Regions from separate parts of the Enterobacter sp. UPMP701 genome, predicted to be linked through region 2. Evidence: predicted binding sites of a transcription regulator. Region 2 holds the regulator's gene; each other region holds the start of a gene.
The links. Region 2 encodes PhoB, which activates phosphate uptake and scavenging genes when phosphate is short. Its sites were predicted from a motif close to CTGTCATAAAACTGNCNNAT; they were not measured.

Region 1: glpT (glycerol-3-phosphate transporter) is a predicted target of PhoB. The motif match lies at 2,414-2,433, and genes of this name have one in related genera.
Region 3: phnC (phosphonate ABC transporter ATP-binding protein) is a predicted target of PhoB. The motif match lies at 2,411-2,430, and genes of this name have one in related genera.

Annotation. Positions count from the first base shown of each region.
Region 1 covers NZ_JBSKJN010000003.1:18,938-23,167, forward strand. The annotation lists gene glpB (glycerol-3-phosphate dehydrogenase subunit GlpB) at 1-671, opposite strand, end outside; gene glpA (anaerobic glycerol-3-phosphate dehydrogenase subunit A) at 661-2,289, opposite strand; gene glpT (glycerol-3-phosphate transporter) at 2,542-3,894, shown strand; gene glpQ (glycerophosphodiester phosphodiesterase) at 3,906-4,230, shown strand, end outside.
Region 2 covers NZ_JBSKJN010000002.1:460,812-465,041, reverse strand. The annotation lists gene sbcC (exonuclease subunit SbcC) at 1-457, opposite strand, end outside; gene sbcD (exonuclease subunit SbcD) at 454-1,659, opposite strand; gene phoB (phosphate response regulator transcription factor PhoB) at 1,847-2,536, shown strand; gene phoR (phosphate regulon sensor histidine kinase PhoR) at 2,558-3,853, shown strand.
Region 3 covers NZ_JBSKJN010000011.1:5,757-9,986, forward strand. The annotation lists gene crfC (clamp-binding protein CrfC) at 1-935, opposite strand, end outside; gene ACWKXT_RS19255 (zinc ribbon domain-containing protein YjdM) at 1,528-1,863, shown strand; gene yjdN (VOC family metalloprotein YjdN) at 1,944-2,381, shown strand; gene phnC (phosphonate ABC transporter ATP-binding protein) at 2,518-3,306, shown strand; gene phnD (phosphonate ABC transporter substrate-binding protein) at 3,330-4,230, shown strand, end outside.

The DNA of each region.
Region 1 (4,230 bases), on a different contig from region 2:
CGATCGGAAAGCCAGCGCCAGAGCCGGTTGTCATTTAAACCAAAGCAGGCGGGCATCAGCAGGGCATCACAGGTTTCGCCGAGCGGCCTGAGCGCGTCATACAGCAGTGGCCATTTGTCCTCATTATCCAGAAAACGGGCGATATTCACCGCGCGAAACTCGCTCGGGTTATCGCGCAGGACATCCAGCTCGGGCAGATCTATTTCCGCCGTGTCGGCGTTAACCCCCTGGCGACAGAGCGATGCCGCCGCGAGATGGGGCTGAAAATCCAGAAAGCCGCTGATGCCCACCACCCGCACGCGCGCGGCAGTTAAGGGGGCAACGGGAACCTCCTCCGGGCTGAGCCACGCGGAGCGCAGGGTGCCGAGCGGCGTGACGCGCTGGTGATTGAGCCTGGCGCTTCCCTTCAGATGTGCGCCGCAGTCCGCCAGCAGCGCTTCGGTTTCCAGCGCAAAGCGATCAATATGCTGCGCGCCAATCAGGTGATAGGGGTGCTCCGGCGGCAGCGTATCGCGGTACGCTTCGTCCACCAGATCCAGCGAGCCCGACGAGAAATGCAGGGCGCTCTGGCCGCGGGTTATAATGGCGCAGCGCAGTCCCTGCTTCGTGAGTTTGATGCCGCAGAGCAAGCCTGCCAGCCCGCCGCCGACGATGACGGTATCAAATTTCATCGTGTTGCTCCTTCTCCAGACCGCAAAGCCCCTGATAGACCCAGCGGGTAAATTCGCTTTCGCGCAGGGCATCTCCCCAGGCGACAGGCTGAATGCCTTTCCAGCGCTCGTTTAAAAACGCGCTGAGCTGCTCGAGCGACTGCGTGGCGGTGGTGGTATGAAAACGTTGCAGCAGCCCGGCGGCACGACAGGCGCACAGCTCGCCCTGACAGGTCCCCATTCCGACGCGAGTGCGGCGGCGGAGATCCAGCAGGCTGTTGACCGTCAGGTTCTCTACCGCGTACTGCACTTCGCCTGCGGTAACGGCTTCGCACTCGCAGACCAGGCTGCGGCTCAGTCGTCCTTCACCGAGCCACTGCGGCGTTCTGTCGCCGTGGCGGTAAATCGCGGACCCGCGCAGCGGCGCGGGCAGGGAGATGATTTTCTGCAGCGTTTTCTCGTTAGACTGGCGCGATCCCGGCAGCGGTTGTTCTGCGGTGACGCACGGTTCGGTATTCCCCAGCTTGCGGCAGACGGCATCGGTCGCCCACTCGGCCATCAGGCGGTAGGTCATCAGCTTGCCGCCGGTGATGGTGATAAATCCGTCCATGCCGTCGCGCCCGGCGTGATCGAGCAGCACGATGCCCCGGCTGACGTTACGTCCGCTCGGATCGTTATCGCTAGCGACAAGGGGACGCACGCCTGCGTAGGCGCGCAGGATACGCGTCTGCGCCATTACCGGGGCCAGTTTTTCCCCTTCGCGCAGCAGAATGTCGACCTCTTCGGCGGTCACGCGGTTGTAGTCAATCTCGCTGTAGTCCACGTGGGTTGAGGTGGTACCGATTAACGAAATGGTATCGCCAGGGACCAGAATATCGGCGTCAGACGGCTTGCGGCAGCGGTTGATGACGTGGTTATTGATGCGGTGGTCGAGGATCAGCAGCGAGCCTTTTGCCGGGAACATGCGCACCGACAGGTCGGCGTACTCCGCAATACGCTGCCCCCAGATCCCCGCCGCGTTGACCACCACGGCGGCATACAGCTCGCTGTGTTCGTTATATTGCGTATCAACAATCCGCACGCCGCAGACGCGATGACCTTCGCGGATAAGCCCGGTCACTTCATGTCCGGTCAGAATGCGCGCCCCATGTTCGCGGGCGTCGAGCATATTGGCGGCCGTCAGACGGAACGGGTCGACGGTGCCGTCGGGCACTTTCACCGCGCCGATAAGCGCCGGGTTCACCGACGGCTCCAGCCGCCGGGCCAGCGCCGGATCCATGGCCTCAGCCTGAATGCCCGCTGCTGTGCAGGCGGTAATAAAGGTGTTCTGAAAGGCGAGGTCATCTTCAGGAAGGGTAATAAAGAGGCCGTCGGTCGGCTCTATGCAGTGCCGGGCGATACGCTTGAGGATCTGGTTTTCAGCAATGCATTCGCGCGCGGATTCACCGTCTGTAACTGCATACCGCGCGCCGCTGTGCAGCAGGCCGTGGTTACGCCCGGTTGCGCCCGTGGCGATATCGTGGCGCTCCAGCAGCGTGACGCTTAAGCCGCGAAGGGCGCAGTCGCGCGCGATGCCGGCGCCAGTTGCGCCACCGCCAATGATTATCACATCGCTGTAGCGAGGATCGTGAATGGTCATTGTTTACCCTCTATGTTCGTTTTTTTATCATTTAGCCATATCAATAGTGTGGTTTGTTTGATTTCGAACATAAACGCGCGAAATTCGAAAGTGAAACGTGATTTCATGCGCTTTTTTGCGCATTCTGTCATATTTCTGTAACAATCTGTGCGTTGATTCACAGTAACAATCACCGTGATTTCTTAACATCCCCGCCTCTGGAATTCAGGTGCGAGCCACCTGCCCATTTAATTCAAGGCCACGGAGGCTGTAATGCTCAGTATCTTCAAACCTGCGCCGCATCGGGCGCGTCTGCCAGAGGCAGAAATTGATCCGCTATACCGTCGTCTGCGTTGGCAAATTTTCCTGGGGATCTTCTTCGGGTACGCGGCGTACTATCTTGTGCGTAAAAACTTTGCGCTCGCCATGCCGTATCTGGTGGAGCAGGGCTTCTCCCGCGGCGATCTGGGCTTCGCGCTGTCGGGGATCTCTATCGCCTACGGTTTTTCGAAATTCATCATGGGTTCGGTGTCGGATCGCTCGAATCCGCGCGTGTTCCTGCCCGCTGGTCTGATCCTGGCGGCAGCGGTGATGCTGTTCATGGGCTTTGTGCCGTGGGCGACGTCCAGTATTGCGATTATGTTCGTGCTGCTGTTCCTCTGCGGCTGGTTCCAGGGGATGGGGTGGCCGCCGTGCGGACGTACCATGGTGCACTGGTGGTCGCAGAAAGAGCGCGGCGGCATTGTATCTGTGTGGAACTGCGCGCATAACGTCGGGGGCGGGCTTCCACCTCTGCTGTTCCTGCTGGGGATGGCCTGGTTCAACGACTGGCACGCGGCGCTCTACATGCCTGCCTTCGGCGCCATTCTGGTGGCGATTATTGCCTTCGCCCTGATGCGCGACACGCCGCAGTCCTGCGGGCTGCCGCCGATCGAAGAGTACAAGAACGACTATCCGGACGATTACAGCGAGAAGCACGAAGAAGAGCTGACCGCGAAACAGATCTTCATGAAGTACGTGCTGCCGAACAAGCTGCTGTGGTACATCGCGGTGGCGAACGTGTTCGTTTACCTGCTGCGCTACGGCATCCTCGACTGGTCCCCGACCTACCTGAAAGAGGTGAAGCACTTCGCGCTGGATAAATCCTCCTGGGCCTACTTCCTGTATGAATACGCCGGGATCCCGGGCACGCTGATTTGCGGCTGGATGTCGGACAAAGTGTTTAAAGGCAACCGCGGCGCGACGGGCGTGTTCTTTATGACCCTGGTGACCATTGCCACCGTCGTTTACTGGCTCAACCCGCCGGGCAACCCGTCCGTAGACATGGCTTGTATGATCGTTATCGGCTTCCTGATTTACGGCCCGGTGATGCTGATCGGTCTGCACGCGCTGGAGCTGGCGCCGAAGAAAGCGGCAGGCACGGCGGCAGGCTTTACCGGTCTGTTCGGCTACCTGGGTGGTTCGGTCGCGGCGAGCGCTATCGTGGGCTACACCGTTGACTTCTTCGGCTGGGACGGCGGCTTTATGGTGATGATTGGCGGCAGCGTGCTGGCGGTTCTGCTGCTGGTTGTTGTGATGATCGGCGAGAAACGTCACCACGCGGAAGTGCTGGCGCGTCGTCAATAAGGAGCATTGCGATGAAATTAACCCAATTAGCAACAGGTCTGCTGCTGGCAGGCCTGATGACAGGCTCCGCCCTGGCTGCGGATAAAATCGTTATCGCCCACCGCGGTGCCAGTGGCTACCTGCCGGAGCATACGCTGCCGGCGAAAGCGATGGCCTATGCGCAGGGCGCGGATTATCTGGAGCAGGATCTGGTGATGACAAAGGACGGCCAGCTGGTCGTCCTGCATGACCACTATCTTGACCGCGTGACGGACGTGGCGGAGCGTTTCCCGGACCGCGCGCGCAAAGATGGTCGTTACTACGCCATCGACTTTACCCTGGATGAAATCCGCTCTC
Region 2 (4,230 bases):
GCAGCATCGAGCGGGTAAAACGGCCGTAGTCCAGCCCGGTGAGCGCCGCGGTTTGTTCCAGTTTATCTGAGACCTTATCGGCAAGGATTTTGCCATCTTCGCAGCTGGCCAGCTCCACGCGCGGCGCCTGGAGATTCCCGTCCGGCTGGTTGCGCGCCCGGTTCTGGCTCCAGAAGGCGCGGTAGGCGACGCCTTTCACCTCAAACTCTACCTCCGCCAGGCATTCGGCGGTGTCGCGCGTCATCAGATCGTTCTGCGCCTGCGAGACCTTATTCAGACGCGGGGTTTCGTGGTAGAGCGCCAGACAGATGGCATCGAGCAGGGTGGTTTTACCCGCGCCGGTCGCGCCGGTGATGGCAAACAGGCCGTTGCTGGCAAACGGCTCGGCGGTGAAGTCAATTTTCCACTCGCCCTTGAGGGAGTTGAGGTTTTTCAGACGCAGGCTCAGAATTTTCATGCGTTTTCTTCCTCGTCAGTGAGCGCATGCAGGGTATGGCTGAACAGCTCGTTGAGCCGGGCCCGCTTCGCATCATCGATCTCTTCCTGCGACAGGCGGCGCTCGAACACCTCTTCTACGCGCAGTTCGCTGAGCGTTTCACGCTGGGCGCCGAGCAGAATTTTCTCGCGCTGCTCGCGGCTGCGGCGCACCAGCAGCACCTCTACCGGCAAATCTTCGGTGAGTGCCTGAATTTTTCGCTGCATGTCATGCAGATAGTCATCGGTGGTGATTTCAATATCCAGCCAGATCGGCGGATCGCGCTCTGCGCCGCGCCACTGCTCAAGCTGTTGCGTAATCGCGGCAAGATCGCCTTTTAACACCGCCAGCGGCTGGGTGACCGGCACCTCCAGCGTCTCGACGGCGCTGAGTTTGCCCTCGGAGAAGCTCACCAGATGGACGGATTTGGCTTTACCCGTCTCGTCAAAGCTGAGCGAAACAGGCGAGCCGCAGTAGCGGATATGCTCGCAGCCGCCGATGACCTGTGCCCGGTGAATGTGTCCGAGCGCAATGTAGTCGGCAGGCGGGAAGTTTTGCGCAGGAAAGGCGTCCAGCGTACCGATATAGATCTCGCGGACCGCGTCACTTTTACTGGCCCCGACGGTGGTGAGGTGCCCGGTCGCAATCACGGGGATGGCCTGTTCACCGCGCAGGGCGCAGGCTTCCGCGTACTGCTGGTGATAATAGTCGGTGATGGCCTGTAATAAATGCTGCTGCTTTTCCGCACCCGACAGCCCCGCCTGGCTTTGCACGATGTCGCGCGGACGTAAAAATGGAATGGGGCACAGCACCGCCCCCGGCGTGCCGTCGCGTTTATTCAGGATCTGCGGGGCGTGCCCGGCGCTGGCCACCACGGTGGTATTGAGAAACGCCAGGATATCGCGGGACTCATTCAGCGTGGCGACGGAGTCATGGTTCCCGGCGACAATCACCAGATGGCACCCGGTCTGCTGCAGGTTCACCACAAAACGGTTGTATAATTCACGCGCGTAGCTCGGCGGCGAACCGGTATCGAAAATGTCACCCGCCACAATAATGGCATCTACCTCGTGCGCCTGTGCCGTTTCCAGCAGCCACTTCAGGAACGCTTCATGTTCAGCCGCACGGCTTTTGCTGTAAAAGTTTTGACCCAGGTGCCAGTCCGAGGTGTGAAGTATGCGCATAGGAGATCCGTGGCGAAAAAAGATGCGGACGATTATAAACTCTCAGGGAAAGGAAAATAACCGCTGTAATAAAACAACAGTTTGCCATTTATAGTGGTACTGTTTTTCATAAATCTGTCATAAATCTGACGCATAATGACGCCGCATTACAAACTTGTAACTTAAATAAGATAAGACAGGGCAAAGTATGGCGAGACGTATTCTGGTCGTAGAAGATGAAGCTCCAATTCGTGAAATGGTGTGCTTCGTGCTCGAACAAAATGGCTTTCAGCCGGTTGAAGCGGAAGATTATGACAGCGCGGTGAACCAGCTGAATGAACCCTGGCCCGATCTGATTCTGCTTGACTGGATGTTGCCCGGCGGCTCCGGACTGCAGTTTATCAAACACATTAAGCGTGAGGCGATGACCCGCGATATCCCGGTTGTCATGCTTACGGCGCGCGGTGAAGAAGAGGATCGCGTGCGCGGTCTGGAGACCGGCGCGGACGATTACATCACCAAGCCTTTCTCCCCGAAAGAGCTGGTGGCGCGTATCAAAGCCGTGATGCGCCGCATCTCGCCGATGGCAGTTGAAGAGGTGATTGAGATGCAGGGCCTCAGCCTTGATCCAACGTCACACCGCGTCATGACCGGCGAAAATCCCCTCGATATGGGGCCTACCGAATTTAAACTCCTGCACTTCTTTATGACTCACCCGGAACGCGTTTACAGCCGCGAGCAGTTGCTGAATAACGTCTGGGGAACTAACGTGTATGTCGAAGACCGGACGGTTGACGTCCATATCCGCCGCCTGCGAAAAGCGCTGGAACTGAGCGGCCACGATCGCATGGTGCAGACGGTCCGCGGCACGGGTTATCGTTTTTCTACCCGTTTCTGAACAATGACAGGAGTGTGACGCGTGCTGGAACGTCTGTCATGGAAAAGGCTCGTCTTTGAACTGATCTTATGCTGTATTCCGGCCCTCCTTCTGGGGGCCATTTTGGGTTATCTGCCGTGGTTTCTGCTGGCGTCGGTGACGGGTTTGCTGATCTGGCATTTCTGGAACCTGCTGCGTCTTTCATGGTGGCTGTGGGTGGACAGAAGTATGACCCCTCCGCCGGGGAGCGGAAGCTGGGAACCGCTGCTGTACGGCCTGCACCAGATGCAGATGCGTAATAAAAAGCGTCGTCGCGAGCTGGGAAGCTTAATCAAACGCTTTCGCAGCGGTGCGGAATCGCTGCCTGATGCCGTCATTCTGACGACCGAGGAAGGCACCATTTTCTGGTGTAACGGTCTTGCGCAACAGGTCCTCGGCCTGCGCTGGCCGGACGATAATGGTCAGAACATCCTCAACCTTTTGCGCTATCCCGAATTCACGCTGTATCTGAAAAAGCGTGATTTCACCCGTCCGCACAATCTGAAGCTCAATAATGGCCGCCATCTGGAAATCCGCGTAATGCCCTACAGCGATCGCCAGTGGCTGATGGTGGCGCGCGATGTCACCCAGATGCACCAGCTGGAAGGGGCGCGACGCAACTTCTTTGCCAACGTCAGCCACGAGCTTCGTACCCCGCTGACGGTGCTTCAGGGCTATCTGGAGATGATGCAGGAGCAAACCCTGGAAGGCGCGCCGCGCGAAAAAGCACTGCACACCATGCGCGAGCAAACGCACCGGATGGAAGGGCTGGTGAAGCAGCTGCTGACGCTGTCGAAGATTGAAGCGGCGCCTTCGCTTGCGCTGACTGACACCATCGACGTACCGATGATGCTGCGGGTGGTGGAGCGGGAAGCCCAAACCTTAAGCCATAAAAAACACCATCTTACTTTTGACGTCGACAACACGCTGAAGGTACTCGGTAGCGAAGATGAGCTGCGTAGCGCCATCTCCAACCTGGTGTACAACGCGGTGAATCATACGCCTGAAGGGACGAACATCGTGGTGCGCTGGCAGCACACCCCGGCAGGGGCCGAATTCAGCGTAGAGGACAACGGGCCGGGGATCGCGCCTGAGCACATTCCGCGTCTGACCGAGCGCTTCTATCGCGTGGATAAAGCGCGCTCGCGGCAGACCGGGGGAAGCGGCCTGGGGCTGGCGATTGTGAAACATGCGGTTAATCACCATGAGAGCCGTCTTGATATTCAGAGTACGCCGGGCAAAGGAACCCGCTTCAGCTTTGTGATGCCGGAACGATTAATTGCCAAAAAAATCGCCTGACGGCAGGCGTGTCATTTTACCTTTCCACGGGCCAGCGTTTGCTGGCCCGTTTGCTTTGCAGTCAAGCGAAACGCGTGTGAATTTTATACGGCTGTCTGTTTTTTGTTCGCATGATTAGCCATGGGTTTTTCTCATAATTAGCGCATTGTGCTGGCGTGTGTTTTCATGCTGGCATATTGTTCTGGTTTTGCGATCCCACCTTGCCTTTAAACGTTATAAGCGTTTAAATTGCCCCCCAGATACTGTCAGACCGACTGTATTTGCGTGGTAAATCGAAAAACTATTCTTCTCCACGCCAGGACGGGAGCATTTCCCGCTGAAATTGAGCAAATTTTCGGCTGTATCGTCCCATCAGGGAAATCGAAAATCTCAATGTT
Region 3 (4,230 bases), on a different contig from region 2:
CGGTCTTTTTGGTCGAATTTATTCACCAGCGCATACAGAGGCACCGATTTCCCCGCCACTGAAATAGCCTGGCGAACCTCTTCATCAGAAATGGATTTAAGCTGGGTATAATCCATGACCGCCAGCACCGCCGACGCGCGCGCCAACTGCTCGCTAAGCATTTTTTGCAGATGCGGCTGTCCGGCCTCATTGGGCCCGGGGGTATCGAGCAACGTCAGCTGTCCAGGATGTGCATCAAGACCCGCAAGATGCACAAACTCCACCTCAATCACCGGAATGTGTTCGATAGCCGCATATTCTGAGAACGGAAACGCCACACCCAGTACCTGCGAAAGCCTCACCAGGTCATTAAGGCTTTTCAGGCAATGAAATATTGGCTGCGCCCCGAGATGATGCTTTTCAAAGGCTTCTCCTTTCTCAATACGCTCCAGTAGCGTATTCATGTCCTTATCAATTTCCAGATGCTGAGCCAGCTTGCCGCGATCGTAATCGCAGAGCTTTTTCTGTAGCAGTTGGATCAACTCATCAATAGGTGAGACATGGGAAAAATGGAGCACCGGCTCCTTCTGACCACGCGTGTGACGGATCAGCGTAGGCAGCGCCGTCATTGGCCGGTTGCGGTTCGGCAATACCTCCGTACCGACAATGGCGTTAATGGTGGTCGATTTCCCCGCTTTCATGGTGCCAACGATAGCCAGAACCATTTCCAGACGTGTTATTTTGCGTAATTCATTATTCAGCATTGCCTGCTGCGCTTCGACGCCTCGCGCACTAAAATGCAAAGGCAGCACGTTGCTCTTTTCACCTGTAATAGCAGCCGTCGTGCTCTCCAGCTTCGCTGTTGGCATTGATTTCAGGGTATCGAGATTTTGCAGGGCAAGCTGTAACAAACGCTCAGCTTCCTGACTTAATTCAAAAATGGTCTGTGTGTGCATGATAAAAGCCTTTCCTTAACGCAAATTTATTACTTTTATTAAGCCACTGGTATTAATTATGTTGTTCAGGCTTATATGATCACGTGTGGAAACATGTTCACCGGAATATAACTGATTGAAGATAATCAGAAATAAATGGCTATCCTTGCATGGCGTGTAAAGCGCACCTTAAGGCCTGACAGCCAAAAGATAAAAAGCGTAGCCCATTTAAAAAACTTCAGGATATATCATCATTATTTACCCACCATAAAGAGAGGGGATATGCCACCGCCATAAGAAATGTATGGCAGTAAAGACCGAAGATAAATAACAATGTGTCGCTTCACCTTATCCGAAATGAAGGTGCGTAGCAATTTGCCGCAATAAAATATTCGATATATTTAGCGACTTCTCTTTCCACCGTGTTAATGACGTTAGCATCGCTTAACCCACTGACAGGAAGTGTCACTCGCAACACACTTTTGGCATTTTTTTAAATTCACAATATCACCGACAAACGTGTGGATTTGCGCTATACTTGCCGCCTTTTTCGGCACTCTGCCGTCATTTAGCTGGCACTTTCCGGCGCGTTAACACTTTTGAGGATACCGATATGACACTCCCACACTGCCCAAAATGCAATTCTGAATACACCTATGAAGATAATGGCATGTTCATCTGCCCGGAATGCGCACACGAATGGAATGATGCCGAGCCAGCGCAGGATGCTGATGCGCTGGTCGTCAAAGATGCGAACGGTAATCTGCTGGCGGATGGCGACAGCGTCACCGTTGTTAAAGATCTGAAGGTGAAAGGCAGCTCTTCTATGCTGAAGATCGGCACCAAAGTGAAGAATATCCGTCTGGTTGAAGGCGATCATAATATCGACTGCAAAATTGACGGCTTCGGTCCGATGAAACTGAAATCTGAGTTCGTGAAAAAGAACTGATTTCCCCGCCCGGTGACGCTTCGCTTACCGGGCGTTCGGGAACTACACTTAACGGGCTTTTCTTACGTGAGGTAAAGATTATGCCGTTAAGTCCCTATATCTCTTTCGCCGGCAACTGTGCAGAGGCTACCGCCTTCTATCAGCAGGCCGTCGGCGCAGAACTCCTCTATAAAATCACCTTCGGCGAAATGCCAAAAAGCGATAACAGCGAAGAAGGCTGTCCGTCCGGCATGCAGTTTCCGGATTCGGCTATCGCCCACTCCAACGTCCGCATTGCGGGCAGCGATATCATGATGAGCGACGGGCTGCCGCCGGGCAGCAGTGCGCAATACGCAGGCTTCACGCTGGTGCTCGACACGCAGGATGTGTCGGAAGGCAAACGCTGGTTCGACAACCTCGCCGCGGGCGGGAATATCGAAATGGCCTGGCAGGAAACCTTCTGGGCACACGGTTTCGGTAAAGTCACCGATAAATACGGCGTGCCGTGGATGATTAACGTCGTTAAGCAGCAGCACTAATCTTCGGGCGGAGGGCCGTCTGCCTCCGCCTGTCATCAAACTCCCCTCAACTCTTCAAACTCCCGCAACCTGCACTTAACCCAAATGTCATATTGATGCGCCAGCATGAGGCCACATTTATCGTGAGGCCCAGCACATGCAAACCGTCATCCGCGTCGAGAAACTGAGCAAGACCTTCCATCACAACAAGGCTCTGCATGCCGTTGATCTGACCGTCCAGCAGGGCGACATGGTGGCGCTGCTTGGGCCATCCGGTTCGGGTAAATCCACCCTTCTGCGTCACCTGAGCGGCCTCATTACCTGCGATAAAACGCCGGAAAGCCACGTCGAGTTACTCGGTAATACCGTGCAGCGCGCGGGGCGTCTGGCAAGCGATATCCGTAAAAGCCGCGCCCAGACGGGCTACATCTTCCAGCAGTTCAATCTGGTGAACCGCCTGACGGTGCTCGAGAACGTGCTGATTGGCGCGCTCGGCAGCACACCCTTCTGGCGCACCTGCCTGCGCTGGTTCTCCCCATCCCAGAAGCAGGAAGCCTTACAGGCGCTGACCCGCGTCGGCATGGCGCATTTCGCCCACCAGCGTGTCTCCACCCTGTCCGGTGGACAACAGCAGCGCGTGGCGATTGCCCGCGCGCTGATGCAGAAAGCGAAAATCATTCTGGCCGACGAGCCTATCGCCTCGTTGGATCCGGAATCGGCCCGCATCGTGATGGAAACCCTGCGCGACATCAACCAGAACGACGGCATCACCGTGGTGGTGACGCTGCATCAGGTGGATTACGCCCTGCGCTACTGCGAGCGCATCGTCGCCCTGCGTCAGGGACATGTGTTCTTTGATGGCGCCAGCCATCAGTTTGATAACGAACGTTTTGACCATCTCTACCGCAGCGTAAACCGCGTCGAAGAGCGCGCGCAGGCTGCATAACGTCCCCATAACGAGGAATGGAAATGAGCTATAAAACGGTTGCCGCGCTGGCCTTCACCAGCATGTTCAGCATCAGCACCCTGTTAAGCCCGGCCCACGCTGAGGAGCAGGAAAAAGCGCTGAACTTTGGCATCATTTCGACAGAATCACAGCAGAACCTGAAACCCCAGTGGGAACCGTTCCTGAAAGATATGGAAACCAAACTGGGGATCAAAGTGAACGCCTTCTTCGCCCCGGACTACGCGGGCATTATCCAGGGGATGCGCTTTAACAAAGTGGACATCGCCTGGTACGGCAACCTCTCCGCCATGGAAGCGGTGGACCGCGCGAACGGCCAGGTCTTTGCCCAGACCGTTGCGGCCGATGGTTCTCCAGGATACTGGAGCGTGCTGATCGTGAACAAAGACAGCCCGATCAACAACCTCAACGACATGCTCGCCAAACGCAAAGAGCTGACGTTTGGTAACGGCGACCCGAACTCCACTTCCGGCTTCCTCGTCCCTGGCTACTACGTCTTCGCCAAAAACAACGCCTCCGCCAGCGACTTCAAGCGCACCGTCAACGCCAGCCACGAAACCAACGCCCTGGCCGTGGCGAACAAGCAGGTGGACGTTGCCACTAACAACACCGAAAACCTCGACAAGCTGAAGACCTCCGCGCCGGACAAGCTGAAGGAAATCAAGGTTATCTGGAAATCACCGCTGATCCCGGGTGACCCAATCGTGTGGCGTAAAAACCTCACCGAAAGCACCAAGGAGAAGGTGTACGACTTCTTCATGAACTACGGCAAAACGCCGGAAGAGAAAGCGGTTCTGGCGCGTCTGGGCTGGGCACCGTTCCGCGCGTCCAGCGACCTGCAGCTGGTCCCGATTCGCCAGCTGGCACTGTTCAAGCAGATGCAGGGCGTGAAGGACAACAAGGGGC